DNA from 4 places in the Micromonospora sp. DT201 genome. Region 1 is predicted to be linked to each of the others. Evidence: riboswitches for the same ligand, from Rfam matches in the RefSeq annotation. Region 1 holds a riboswitch; each other region holds the start of a gene.

Evidence for each region. Region 1 has a riboswitch for cobalamin ahead of cobN (cobaltochelatase subunit CobN). Riboswitches for the same ligand answer to the same signal wherever they lie in the genome.
Region 2: another riboswitch for cobalamin. It lies ahead of ACLQ28_RS13895 (acyl-CoA thioesterase); the one in region 1 lies ahead of cobN (cobaltochelatase subunit CobN).
Region 3: another riboswitch for cobalamin. It lies ahead of ACLQ28_RS17590 (ribonucleoside-diphosphate reductase subunit alpha); the one in region 1 lies ahead of cobN (cobaltochelatase subunit CobN).
Region 4: another riboswitch for cobalamin. It lies ahead of ACLQ28_RS17555 (CbtB domain-containing protein); the one in region 1 lies ahead of cobN (cobaltochelatase subunit CobN).

What each region holds. Positions count from the first base shown of each region.
Region 1 covers NZ_JBNCKP010000004.1:336,663-339,832, forward strand. Annotated here, with positions in the region: gene ACLQ28_RS11050 (hypothetical protein) at 15-350, shown strand; gene ACLQ28_RS11055 (MBL fold metallo-hydrolase) at 362-1,069, opposite strand; cobalamin riboswitch at 1,397-1,573, shown strand; gene cobN (cobaltochelatase subunit CobN) at 1,884-3,170, shown strand, end outside.
Region 2 covers NZ_JBNCKP010000006.1:113,709-116,878, forward strand. Annotated here, with positions in the region: gene ACLQ28_RS13885 (LutC/YkgG family protein) at 1-61, shown strand, start outside; gene ACLQ28_RS13890 (hypothetical protein) at 111-785, opposite strand; gene ACLQ28_RS13895 (acyl-CoA thioesterase) at 1,011-1,457, opposite strand; cobalamin riboswitch at 1,651-1,864, opposite strand; gene ACLQ28_RS13900 (copper chaperone PCu(A)C) at 2,013-2,603, shown strand; gene ACLQ28_RS13905 (Dyp-type peroxidase) at 2,600-3,170, shown strand, end outside.
Region 3 covers NZ_JBNCKP010000009.1:189,745-192,914, forward strand. Annotated here, with positions in the region: gene ACLQ28_RS17585 (enolase C-terminal domain-like protein) at 1-388, opposite strand, end outside; cobalamin riboswitch at 727-943, shown strand; gene ACLQ28_RS17590 (ribonucleoside-diphosphate reductase subunit alpha) at 1,140-3,170, shown strand, end outside.
Region 4 covers NZ_JBNCKP010000009.1:181,458-184,627, forward strand. Annotated here, with positions in the region: gene ACLQ28_RS17540 (phosphotransferase) at 1-487, shown strand, start outside; gene ACLQ28_RS17545 (histidine phosphatase family protein) at 503-1,099, opposite strand; gene ACLQ28_RS17550 (CbtA family protein) at 1,096-1,869, opposite strand; gene ACLQ28_RS17555 (CbtB domain-containing protein) at 1,860-2,063, opposite strand; cobalamin riboswitch at 2,097-2,249, opposite strand; gene ACLQ28_RS17560 (amidohydrolase family protein) at 2,482-3,170, shown strand, end outside.

The sequences.
Region 1 (3,170 bases):
GAGAGGGGCTGGGCATGAGCTGGTTCAACCGCCGGTCACGGGGTGCCGAGGCGACCCCGACGAAGCTGGACCGGGAGGCGACCCGGGACGATCTCGCCGCGCTGGAGACGTTCGTCGCCTCTCGGCGCGGGGTCGAGTTCTACCTGGAGCCGGAGACCACCGCGACGGACACCACCGTGGTGGCGATCGCCCACGACGGCGAGTGGATCCGTCGCCGTACCGGCACGCCACGCGCGGCGGGGGCCATCGCCCGCAAGCACGCGGTGCCGCTGTACGAGGCGGCGCGCACCGGTTACCCGGAGCGGATGCGGGTGTGGAACCGAGCACACCCGGAACGCCACGCCCGCTGAGCCTCGCCTGCTCAGGCCGCGTCGACGGCAGAGCGGGCCTGCTCGAGTGTCGTCGGCTCGGCGTGGCTGGAGACGTACCAGTGGTAGTCGTCGTCGAGCAGTCGCCGGACCAGGCCCAGGTCGAGGCCGTCCTCGGGTCGGCGCAGGTGCGCCGGTGGCGGGTAGAAGCAGTCACCCAGCAGCATGACGCCCGAGTCGGGCACCAGCACGACTGTCGAGTCCGGCGCGTGCCCGCCGCCGACGTGGCGTAGCCGAACCCCGACCGGCAACTCGTCCACGTCGGTGAAGGTCCGGGTCGGCGGCAGGACGACGAGATCCTCCCAGGAGTCCACCGCGCGTGCCCGGGCCCGGAAGCTCGGGCCGAGGCGGGGATTGGCGCGTACCTGCTCGTCCAGATAGTGGTGACTCCACGGTCGGGCGGCCTCGGCGCGAAGGAGCATCACGGCCGTTTCGTGCCCGACGATCTCGACCCCTTGCCAGGCGCAGGCGCCCCAGACATGGTCCCAGTGGTGGTGGGTGTAGACGAGCCATCGCGGCTGGGGTAGCCCGGCGGCAGTCAGCGCGGCCTGGATCTCGCGGGCGTGCGCAGGGCTCTGCCCGGCGTCGATCATCACACTGCCGCGTTCGTCGGCGACGACGGCGACACCGGCCTGGACCGCCTCCGGGTCGGGATTGCCCGGACAGAGCCAGACCCGGCCGGCGAGGTGGCGGAACTGCATGGCGACGATGGTGATCGACCCCCGACATTGATCGCGGACGCTGGTCCCGGCGATCGTCGATCCTAGGTGACCGGGCCGCCTGTCACCGCCCCGTCAGGCGATCGGCGCAGGCCAAGGTACGTGTACGCACCCTTTGCTCTGCTTCCACGGAGGCAACGAAAAGGTGTCGCCACTGTTGCCTCCGCTGAAGCAGAGCAAAGGGTGCGCCACATGGACCCGGGGTCTTACGCGGGCCGGTTTTGCGAGCGAACCAATCACCAGTCATCGATGAATGTGTCTTGCTCGGTGGTGCGGGGGTCGGCGTTGACCGGCGGCGCAGCGGTGTGGCAGCATTCGCGGCCTGACGGCAGTGAAGGAAGTCGGTGCAATTCCGACGCGGTCCCGCCACTGTCACCGGGGAGCGATCCCCCCTCGTGAGTCACGGCCGTGTGTCTGCGGTTGGAAGGCCGGGGGAGAGCGTCGATCCGGAAGCCAGGATACTTCGGCCGTCGGGACGTACCCCAGGGCGTGGACACCCGAGGAGGACCCGATGACGCACGGCGTCTCATTCATCGACGGACACCGTCATGGCCCGCACAGTCAGCGCTGCACCGCGCCCGTGACCGACCGCGCCCGCGTTCTCCGGGCCGGTCGCTTCGGCGCGCCCCAGGTTGTCCGCCACCGGTCCCGCTGAGCTGCGCGCCCGGCGCTGAACGGCCCCGACGCCCGCGTCGGTGAGCCGGCCGCCCGGCTGTCGTACCGGCTGACGCCGCACCCACTCGCATCGTCCAGGTCACCCCCGTGGTGGCCAGGGCGTCACCTCCCGGAGCCCGCCGTGCGCATCCTGTTGCTCTCCACCGCCGACACCGACCTGCTGGCCGCCCGCGCCAGCGGCGCCGACTACCGGCTGGCCAACCCCGCGCGGGTCACCGCCGACGAGGTGCCCGCCCTGCTCGACGGGGTCGCCCTCGTCGTCGTACGCCTCCTTGGGGGTCGGCAGGCGTGGCCGGACGGCCTCGCCGCGGTACTCGCCAGCGGCGTCCCGACGGTCGTGCTCGGCGGCGAGGCGCTACCCGACGCGGAGCTGATGGCCATCTCCACCGTGCCGTCCGGGGTCGTCACCCAGGCGCTGGCGTACCTGGTCGAGGGCGGGCCGGACAACCTTGGGCAGATGGCCCGGTTCCTGTCCGACACGGTGCTGCTCACCGGCGAGGGGTTCGCCCCACCCGCACCGACTCCGGCGTACGGCGTCCACCGCGAGTACCCCACCATTCCGGAGCAGCCGACCGTGGGGATCGTCTTCTACCGGGCGCACGCCCTCGCTGGCAACACCGATTTCGTCGACGTGCTCGCCGACGCGGTCCACAAAGCCGGCGGCAACCCGCTGCCGATCTTCTGCGGCTCGCTGCGCGGGCTGACCGCGAACGCCGGTCCGCTCGAACTCTTCACCCGCTGCGACGCGCTGCTGGTCACCGTGCTCGCGGCCGGCGGCGCGGTCGCCGCGGACGCCTCCGGAGGCGGCGACGAGGACGCCTGGGACGTCGGCGCCCTGGCCTCCCTGGAGGTGCCGATCATCCAGGCACTCTGCCTGACCAGCACCCAGGCGCAGTGGGCCGGAAGCGACGCTGGGCTGTCCCCGTTGGACGCGGCGATGCAGGTGGCCATCCCCGAGTTCGACGGCCGGATCATCACCGTGCCGTTCTCGTTCAAGCAGATCGACTCGGACGGTCTCTCGGTCTACGCCGCCGACCCCGAGCGGGCCGCCCGGGTCGCCGGGATCGCGGTGCGCCACGCCCGGCTGCGGTACCTGCCCAACCCCGACAAGCGGGTCGCCGTGGTGCTCAGCTCGTACCCCACCAAGCACTCCCGGGTCGGCAACGCCGTCGGGCTGGACACCCCGGTCTCGGCGGTCCGGATGTTTGCCGCGCTGGCCGAGGACGGCTATGACCTGGGCGACGCGCCGCCACCCACCGACGGGGACGCGTTGATCCACGCGTTGATCGCCGCCGGTGGTCACGACGTGGAATGGCTCACCCCGGAACAGTTGGCCGGCGCCGAGGCCCGGATTCCGGGGCAGACCTACCGGCGCTGGTTCGACCAGGTCCCGGCCGAGCTGCGCGAG
Region 2 (3,170 bases), on a different contig from region 1:
GCACGGCCCACGCCGGCTGGAAGTCGTCCTGGTCGGTCTCGACGGCGATCCCACCGGTTAACGCACGCCCGATTCGGCCTTCCGAGAGGCGGAGAGGACGGCGGTCGCGGTCATGCCACGGCCCGCCGTCGCCGCAGCTGCCGCGACACCAGCACCGCCCCGATCGCGACCAGCAGCGCACCGCCACCGAGGGCGGCGATCTGCACGGCAGCACTACGGCCGGGGCTGATGCCGCCCGCAGCCGGCGCGCCGGCAAGGGTCCAGTCGTGGGAGTCCTCACCCGGGCCGTACACCGCGCGTTGTCCGTTGGGACCGGTGGCCATCGAACGGTACGCGGGATTGAGGTCGGTGAGCATCCGCACCACGACGGTGACCGTGTCGACCGGCCCTGGGCAGGTGTAGTCAACGGTCACGCCGGTCCTCGCCAGGGCTTTCGGCTCTGCGACAGCGCCCAGGCAGCGCCGCGCGCCGTCAGCCACCGTGATCTGCTTGAGCAGGTACGCGGAGAACTGCTCGGACGATGCGAGCACCGCCGGATCCGTCGTTCGGTAGTCGACCGCCCCGTCGAGCAGGACGCGGTCGGGTGGCAGCAGGCCGAGCGAGACTCCGAGCAGCGTCAGGTCGTCCGGCCCGCCGACGCGCCACCGCACCCGTACGACCTCCGGCCGCTGGTCGTCGCGCGCGACGGTCACGGTCTGCGGATCGCCGGACGGATGCGCCGCCGCCGGGGCCGGCAGGGCCAGGACAGCCGCGGTGACGGCGAACGTCGCCAGCGGGAGTGCCATCACCGTGCTTCGTCGACGACGTCTGGGCAGGGACAAGAAACGCTCCGGGATTGCGGCTACAGGATTCGCGCCCCACCTTGCCGAACGGTCGGAAACGGGCAGGCCCGGGCGGGTGTTCGCCATCGGGCCACGACGTGAACAGTTTGTTGATCAAGTGGGTGAGCCGCGTCGACGCTCCGGCGGGGAAGCCTTCCAGGCGGGGCGATCCTCGGGTCCGCGACGAACTCAGCTCTCCTCCGCGCCGTCGAGCAGCGCCCGACGCAGGGCCAGCCGGTGCTCCCGGCGGATCTCCGCCTCCCGGTATCGTCGCCGGTCCCCGTCCGTCTCGGGGAGCAGCGGCGGCACCGTACGAGGCTGGCCGTCGTCGTCGATGGCGACCATGACCAGGTGGGCGGTGGCCACGTCGGTGGGCGGCACCGCCCGGTCCCACCGGTCGGCGGTCACCTTGACGGCCACCTCCATCGAGCTGCGGCCCGCCCAGGTGATCCGGGCGTCGACGTGCACGACGTCACCGACCCGCACCGCGCGCAGGAACGCGGTCTCGTCGATGGCGGCGGTCACCGCCGGCCCATCGGAATGGCGAGCGGCGACAACACCGGCGACAGAGTCGATGAGGTTGAGGATCCGGCCACCGTGCACCGTACCCATCAGGTTGGTGTGGTGCTGGTCCATGATCTGCGACAGGGTCAGGTGCGACGCCGACGGCGCCCGGCCGGCGATCGTGGTGGTGTCGTGCACAGCGGTAGTCCGTCCCTCGGGAATTCACACCACCGGAACGCGAGCACACGCTGACGAGGACGCGCCCGCACCACACGCGGAACGTCACCCGCTCAGCCCACCCGCGAGGCCGACGGCAGCGCACACGGTTGTGTACGCGGCGCCGGCAGGTCTTCGGACTCGCGGGCCTGACCGGTCGTGCCGGTCCCCTACTGGCCGTCGCTTCCCGGGCCGCTGGCCCAGTGCTGATGACGGCGGTCGTTCCCACTCACCGCTGCGGGGCAGTCCCGGATTTCCACCGGGTTCCCTCTTACGACGCCCGGCCAGTCACGACCGGGCGAACCAGCGCCGCCCGGAGCATAGCCGGTCCGGGAAGGTGTCCCTCACCGGCAGCGATCCCCCAGCGTCGGCACCGGAACGGGTCGCCCCACGAGCCCTGTGCCCGCCGGAACTTTTCACCTGGTGTGACCGACCACCCGGACGCCATACCCGTCATCGAAGGGATCGTTCATGCCCAGCACCACCCTCGCCGGCCGGCACCTCCGTTCGGCCGCCGTGATCGCCACCGCGGTACTCCTGGCCGCCGGCGTCGCGGCCTGTGGGTCGTCCGAAGACTCGCCGTCGGCTGCCCCGAGCCCGTCGGCGGTGGCGTCGGCAGGCGCGACCACAGGGGTGGTCGGCATCCGTGACCCGTGGGTGAAGGCCGCCGACAAGGGCATGACGGCAGCGTTCGGCACCCTGGTCAACGACGCGGACACCGATGTCACCATCACCGGCGCATCCACCGAGGTCTCGCCGATGGAGCTGCACGAGATGGCCATGAAGGACGGAAAAATGGTCATGCAGGCCAAGCCGGGCGGCATCGTGATCAAGGCGAAGAGCACCCATGTCCTTGAGCCCGGCGGCGACCACCTGATGCTGATGGAGGTGAAGCAGCCGGTGCGGGCCGGCGACGAGCTGACCTTCACGCTCACGTTCACCGACGGCAGGACCCAGACGTTCTCCGCGGTGGCCAAGCCGTTCACCGGTGCCCAGGAAAGCTACGCGCCCGGCCACGGGGCGAGCCCGATGCCGGGGATGAGCATGAGCCCCGCCTCATGACCTCGCAACCCACGTTCCGTCCGGTGAGCAGGCGTGGCCTGTTCACCGGCGGGGCGCTCGCCGCTGGAGGTGCCCTCGCCGGTGTGGCCGGCGTCGCCACGATCGGGACCGAACGGTCCGGGGACAGCGGGCCGACCGAGGCTGCGCTGGTCAGCGCTGTCGGCACCATGGTCGAGCCGTTTCACGGGCCCCGACAGAGCGGCGTCGCCACCGAACCGCAGGCGCACGCGTCGTTCGTGGCGCTCACCCTGCGGGCCGACACCGGCCGGGCCGAGGTGGGTCGGATGCTGCGGCTGCTGACCGATGACGCGGCCCGGCTCACCCAGGGCCGGCCAGCGCTGGCCGACACCGAAGCCGAGCTCGGGCTGCTGCCCGCACGGCTGACCGTGACCTTCGGCTTCGGCCCTGGCCTCTACCATGCAGCAGGCGTCGACGACCGGCGGCCGACATCGGTCACCGACCTGCCTCCGTTCCGCATCGACCGGCTCCAACCGGCCTGGTCGGGTGGTGACCTCCTGCTGCAGATCTGCGCGGACGACGCGATCACCGTGGCGCACGCCCAACGAG
Region 3 (3,170 bases), on a different contig from region 1:
GGGCGACCAGGTCCCACGACGCGTTCAGCACGGCGGCCAGCGACAGGTGGACGACGCCCTTCTCCGGCCCGAGCCACCGTATTTGGGAGTCCGAGGTGAGGAGGCGGTAGACCGCGCCCATGTCGGCTGCCATCGTCGCGACGTCCAGACCCACGAGGCGCTGGGCCTGATGGACAGCCGCCGCGACGACGATGTCGTTGCCTCGACCGATGGTGAAGGTCAGGCCGTGGCCCGCGAGCGGCGCACCCACGCTGTCGACGCCGTCGGTGTGCAGGACGACGTAGGCCGCCGAGTAGTCGCCGTCCTTGTTCATGGCGTCGGAGCCGTCAGCGGTCAGAGAGGTGGGGAAGCGGACGTCCTCGACGGTGACGGCAGTGATCTGCGGCATGCGCTCCTCGCCCGACTAGGCCAAACATCAGATGATCATCTGGAGTATACGGATGGGTGATCCGGCGAGTCAACGACGTCGATGACCCATCAACAGCGGAAATCTAATGCTTTCCCTGCTGGGCTAGGCGTCGGGTCCGTTGCGTCCATCGACTCGATACATCACACCTTTGTGAATTGTCGACACCTGCTCAGAGCCTCGTTGGTGTGGGCATCGGTTGCCGTGCATCGGGCCAGGGCTGGGCATGGCCGTCGAGGTTGGTGATGGTCGTCACCAGGCCGGCCACCGACACGCCCGGGACCGACATGTGGGGTGTGACAACGGCAGCGTCCCTATATATGGTGTCGAGCGCAGCTGGTTCGGCCGTTCATCCCGAGCGGTTGAGGCAAGAGGGAACCCGGTGAAAATCCGGGACTGTCCCGCAGCGGTGAGTGGGAACGACCGCCGTCATCAGCACTGGGCCACCAATCGGTCTGGGAAGCGACGGCCAGTAGGAGACCGGTGAACCCGGTCGCGCCCGCGAGTCCGAAGACCTGCCAGCGCGCCGCGTACCCGCACCCGGGTAGGCGGTGGTCCGAGGCCGCGTGGGACGGCTGACGCCACCCGACTCCACGCCTGCATGGCGTGGCGTCCGCCGGTGTCTGTCTCCACGCGTTCGAGGGCCATCAGGTCTCGAACTCGCGAGGAGTGAGTGGTGACAGTCACCGAGGTAGTCCCGGCCAGCGGCGACGCGGCCCTGCGGCGGACGCCGATGCAGGTCCGCAAGCGCAACGGCACCACCGAGCCCGTGGAACTGAACAAGATCGTCCGGGCGGTCGAGCGGTGGGCCGACGACCTGACCGACGTCGACCCGATGCGTGTCGCCACCCGCACGATCAGCGGCCTGTACGACGGCGCGACGACGGCAGAGCTGGACCGACTGTCCATCCAGACCGCGGCCGAGATGATCGGTGAGGAACCGCAGTACTCGCGCCTCGCCGCCCGGCTCCTGTCCGGCTACGCCGACAAGGAGGTGCGTCGGCAGGGCATCACCTCGTTCAGCGGGGCGATCCGGACCGGCCACGCCGAGGGACTGATCGGTGACGACACCGCCGCGTTCGTCGCCGCACACGCCGCGATGCTCGACGACGCCGTCGATCCGGACGGGGACCGGAGGTTCGAGTACTTCGGCCTGCGCACGGTGTACGACCGGTACCTGCTGCGCCACCCCACCAGCCGGCTGGTGCTGGAGACCCCGCAGTACTGGCTGCTGCGGGTGGCCTGCGGGCTGTCCCAGACACCGGACGAGGCGATCGACTTCTACCGACTGATGTCCAGCCTGGCTTATCTGCCCAGCTCACCGACGTTGTTCAACTCCGGGACCCGACACACCCAGATGTCCTCCTGCTATCTGGTCGACTCCCCGCTCGACGAGTTGGACTCGATCTACAAGCGGTACGCCCAGGTCGCCAACCTGTCCAAGTTCGCCGGCGGCATCGGCATCGCGTACTCCCGGGTCCGGTCCCGGGGGGCACTGATCCGCGGCACGAACGGGCAGTCCAACGGGATCGTGCCGTGGCTGCGCACGCTGGACGCGAGCGTCGCCGCGGTCAACCAGGGCGGCCGGCGCAAGGGCGCGGCGTGCGTCTACCTGGAGCCGTGGCACCCGGACATCGAGGAGTTCCTGCAACTGCGGGACAACACCGGCGAGGACGCCCGGCGCACCCACAACCTGAACCTGGCCAACTGGGTCCCGGACGAGTTCATGCGCCGGGTCGAGGCCGACGAGATGTGGTCGCTGTTCGACCCGCACGAGGTGCCCGAGCTGCCCGACCTGTGGGGGGAGCGCTTCGACGCCGCGTACCGGGAGGCCGAGGCGCAGGGTCGCTACGTGCGGCAGGTCCCGGCGCGGGACTTGTACGGGAAGATGATGCGGACCCTCGCCCAGACCGGCAACGGCTGGATGACCTTCAAGGACGCCGCCAACCGACTGTGCAACCAGACCGCCGAAGAAGGCAACGTGGTGCACCTGTCCAATCTCTGCACCGAGATCATCGAGGTGTCCAGTGACGCCGAGACCGCCGTCTGCAACCTCGGTTCGGTGAACCTCGCCGCCCACCTCACCGACGACGGCATCGACTGGGAGCGGCTGCGCGCCACGGTCCGCACCGCCGTGACCTTCCTCGACCGGGTCATCGACATCAACTACTACCCGACTCCGCAGGCGGCGGCGAGCAACCCCCGCTGGCGGCCGGTCGGGCTCGGCCTGATGGGCCTGCAGGACGTGTTCTTCGCACTGCGGCTGCCGTTCGACTCCCCGGTCGCGCGGGAGTTGTCCACCCGGATCAGCGAGGAGCTGTACCTGACCGCGCTGGAGACCTCCGCCGACCTGGCGCGCCGCTTCGGCGCGCATCCGGCGTACGGGCAGACCCGGGCCGCGCGGGGTCAGTTGCAGCCCGACCTGTGGGGCGTCGAGGGTACGCAGACCGCGCGCTGGGCCGTGTTGCGGGAGCGGGTCGAGGCGTACGGGCTGCGCAACTCGCTGCTGGTGGCGGTCGCCCCGACCGCGACCATCGCCTCGATCGCCGGGTGCTACGAGTGCATCGAGCCGCAGGTGTCCAACCTGTTCAAGCGCGAGACCCTGTCGGGGGAGTTCCTCCAGGTCAACACCGCTCTGGTACGCGAGCTGAAGGCCCGCGGTCTGTGGACCGACCGGATCCGGTCGGCGATCAAGCGGGCCGAGGGGTCGGTGCAGGACATTGCTGAGTTGCCGGCCGGCGTCCGGGAGTTGTTCCGCACCGCG
Region 4 (3,170 bases), on a different contig from region 1:
CCCTGACCTGGTGCTCGAACGACTCGACGGCGAGACTCTCCTGGACGCGCTGCTCGCCGGCCACATGGACGTCGGCGCTGCCGCCGAGCTGCTCGTCGACCTGCACGACCGCCTCCACCGCCTGCCGGCTCGGTTCAGTGCCGAGCCGACGGACCGCGTCCTGCACCTGGACCTGCACCCGCAGAACGTCATGCTGACCTCGCACGGGCCTGTGGTGATCGATTGGCGCAACGCCGCCGAGGGGCCGGCTGACCTGGACGTTGCCATGACCGCCCTGATCTTTGCCGAGGTGGCGGTCAGCCTGGACGCGCAGCTCGCCGACTTCGCCCGGGAGGGCCTCGACGCCTTCCAACAGCGGGCGACGCCACCGCGTGCCAGCCAACTGCGAAGCGCGCTGGGCCTGCGCCGGGTCAACCCCACACTCTCCGTCGACGAGAAAACTGCCCTGGACCGCGCGGCTGCCCTGGTCCACACCCGCGCAGGCTGACCCGCAGGTAGCCGCTCAGCCTGCTCGCGGTGCGGTCAGTCGTAACTGCCACCGCGCGCCCTGGCTGGTGAGCCGGACCACCGCCAACGGCTCCACGTCGACCTGCCGGTACGTCGCGATCGGCAGGTCGAGAGCGTGGACGATCGCGACCCGGATCACCAGCGGGTGGGTGACCGTGATGATTCGCTGGCCTCGCGCGCGCTGCCCGTCCAGCCAGCGACCCACCCGGTCCCGCACCGCCGCGACGGATTCGCCTCCATGAGGCGCGGAGTCCGGCGTGGACAGCCACTCGTGCAAGGCCTGCGGCTGTTCGACGGCGATCTCCTCGAACGACCGTCCGGTCCAGTCGCCGTAGTCACAGTCGGCCAACGCGGCGTCGATGGTGGGCCGCAGACCGAAGGCGTAGGCGGTCTGGGTGGCCGCTGCCGCTGGACTCGACAGGCACGCATCGTCGACGGACAAATGCCCGCGTCGGCCCGACTCGACGCGCGCCTGGGCGAGGGCGGCCCGCAGGCCGCCCTCGTCCAAGCCGTCGTCCGTCCCGCCGAAACGGGCCCGCCGCAGGGCGGTGGTGTGACCGTGGGCGACCAGCCGGAGGCTGGTGGGGGTCACGTGCTCGGAAGCGCGGCGGCAGCCCGACGACGCCGGTCCTGGTGCATCAGCGCCGCGAACAGCAGGCCGATCCCAGTCCAGAGCACCACCTGGGTGCCGAGAGAGGCGAGCCGGAAATCCCACAGCAGAGTTGCGGGGAAGTCGGCCGGAACCTCCTGGAAGGACGGCATCACCACGTAGGACACCACGGTGACCAGCAGGAACCCTGCGGCGGCCGCAGCGGCGCGCTGCCACGTCGGCGCCTCGTTGCCGACCGCCCGATAGCCCAGCGAGCCCGCCCACACCGCCACCAGGCCGAGCACCACCATCAGCAGATAGGTGACGGTGCGCTGGTTGATGGTGGCCGGGTCGCCAACGGCCGGGGGATTCGCCGGATACTTCAAAAACGGCACGATCACTGCGCCGAGCAGTGCCGCGCCGGCCAGCAGCAGGCCCGACCGGCCGTCGTCGTAGGTCCGACGTCGACGGGACAGCAGGACGTACGCCGTAGCCAGCAGGCCGCCCATCGCGGCGCCGAACAGGCCGGTGGCGAGGAACAGACCACCGCGCTGACCAGTCCGGCTGACCAGGGCGTCCTCGTGATCGTGCCCACCGGCTGCGGGCTCGGAATGCGCCGCCGCCGCTTCCTCGATGGCGATGGCCGCCTCGACCTGTGGTTCGCCGGCGACGTACGCGAACGTCCCCGCGATCAGGCCGGCGATCAGGCCGGCGAGCAGCCCACGGACGAGGACGGTGACGAACGGGGGAGCAGTGGTGGATGTCAGTGGCACGGGACGCCCAGCAGGTGCCGACCGTCGTGCATCAGCTCGTGCAGGTACATGCCACTGCGCGAGACCGCCCCCTGATCGAAGGCGACGAGGTAGGCAAGCAGGCTGAGCGCAACGACGGTCGCCAGGACGATCCACAAGAGACGAGTGGTGTCAGCGGGACGCACCATCGGCTGGCTGGAAGTAGAACTAGACATGAAACACGAACCTCCCCGGGGATGACGCGTCCCCATTGCAAGGCTGCGGACGACCGAGTGTCCTGGCTCGCGGGCCCAATGAGCTGGGAAACCGCTTACAGTGGCGCGACCGCGCCGGATTCAAACCGGCTTCCCTCGCGTCGCCGCAGATAGTGGGTCGACGGTATCGGTGCCGCCTCAGGCGGTCAACCCAGCCCGGCAAGCCCGGACCTGCGATGCGGATACTATCGACAAGGCTGGATGTTAAAGATACGATGCTTGATTGCGCTGACGCACACATCCCGCGACCCATGGGCGGCCTGTTACCGCTAACATGGGCAATCTGCCGGGTCGGGTCTGAAACACCGGGCCGACCCGGACATCTGACCAATGAGTGGGCGGGGTGTGGGGTGTACGTGAGCGTGCCAGGGCGTGTCCGATGACGACCAACGAGCCGGCGCTGGGACCGGACATCGTTGACGCGCACCATCACCTCTGGGTCCGGGCACGGCACCCGCAGCCCTGGATCGATCCGCACACCATGGCCGCGATCGACGATGATTTCACGCCTCTCGATCTCGCCCCGGCGGCCCAGGCTGCCGGCGTCACCCAGACCGTCGTCGTGCAGTCCGTCGCTTCCCGGACGGAGACGCCCGAGTTGCTGGGCATCGCGGCCGACGATCCCCTCATCGCCGGGGTCGTCGGCTGGGTCGACCTCACCGCTGACGACGTCGGCGTTCGCCTCGACCGACTTCGGGCGGCACGGGGCGGAGACTGGTTGGTCGGGATCCGCCACCTCGTCCAATCCGAACCTGACCCGGCGTACCTCGACCGCCCGGACGTCCGGCGGGGCATCGCCGCGGTCGGCGCGGCCGGCCTCGCCTTCGACCTGCTGGTGCGCGACCACCAACTGCCGGCGGCGACTCGGCTCGTCCGCGATCTGCCCCAGATGCGGTTCGTCCTGGACCACCTCGGCAAACCGTCGCTCGGGCACGCAGGCCTCGGCACCTGGCCCCGTGACCTGCGTGCGCTCGCTGCCGAGCCCAACACCACGGCGAAGCTCTCCGGCCTGGTGACCGAGGTGGACGGCCCGTCCTGGTCGACGGCCGATCTGCGGCCCGCCGTCGA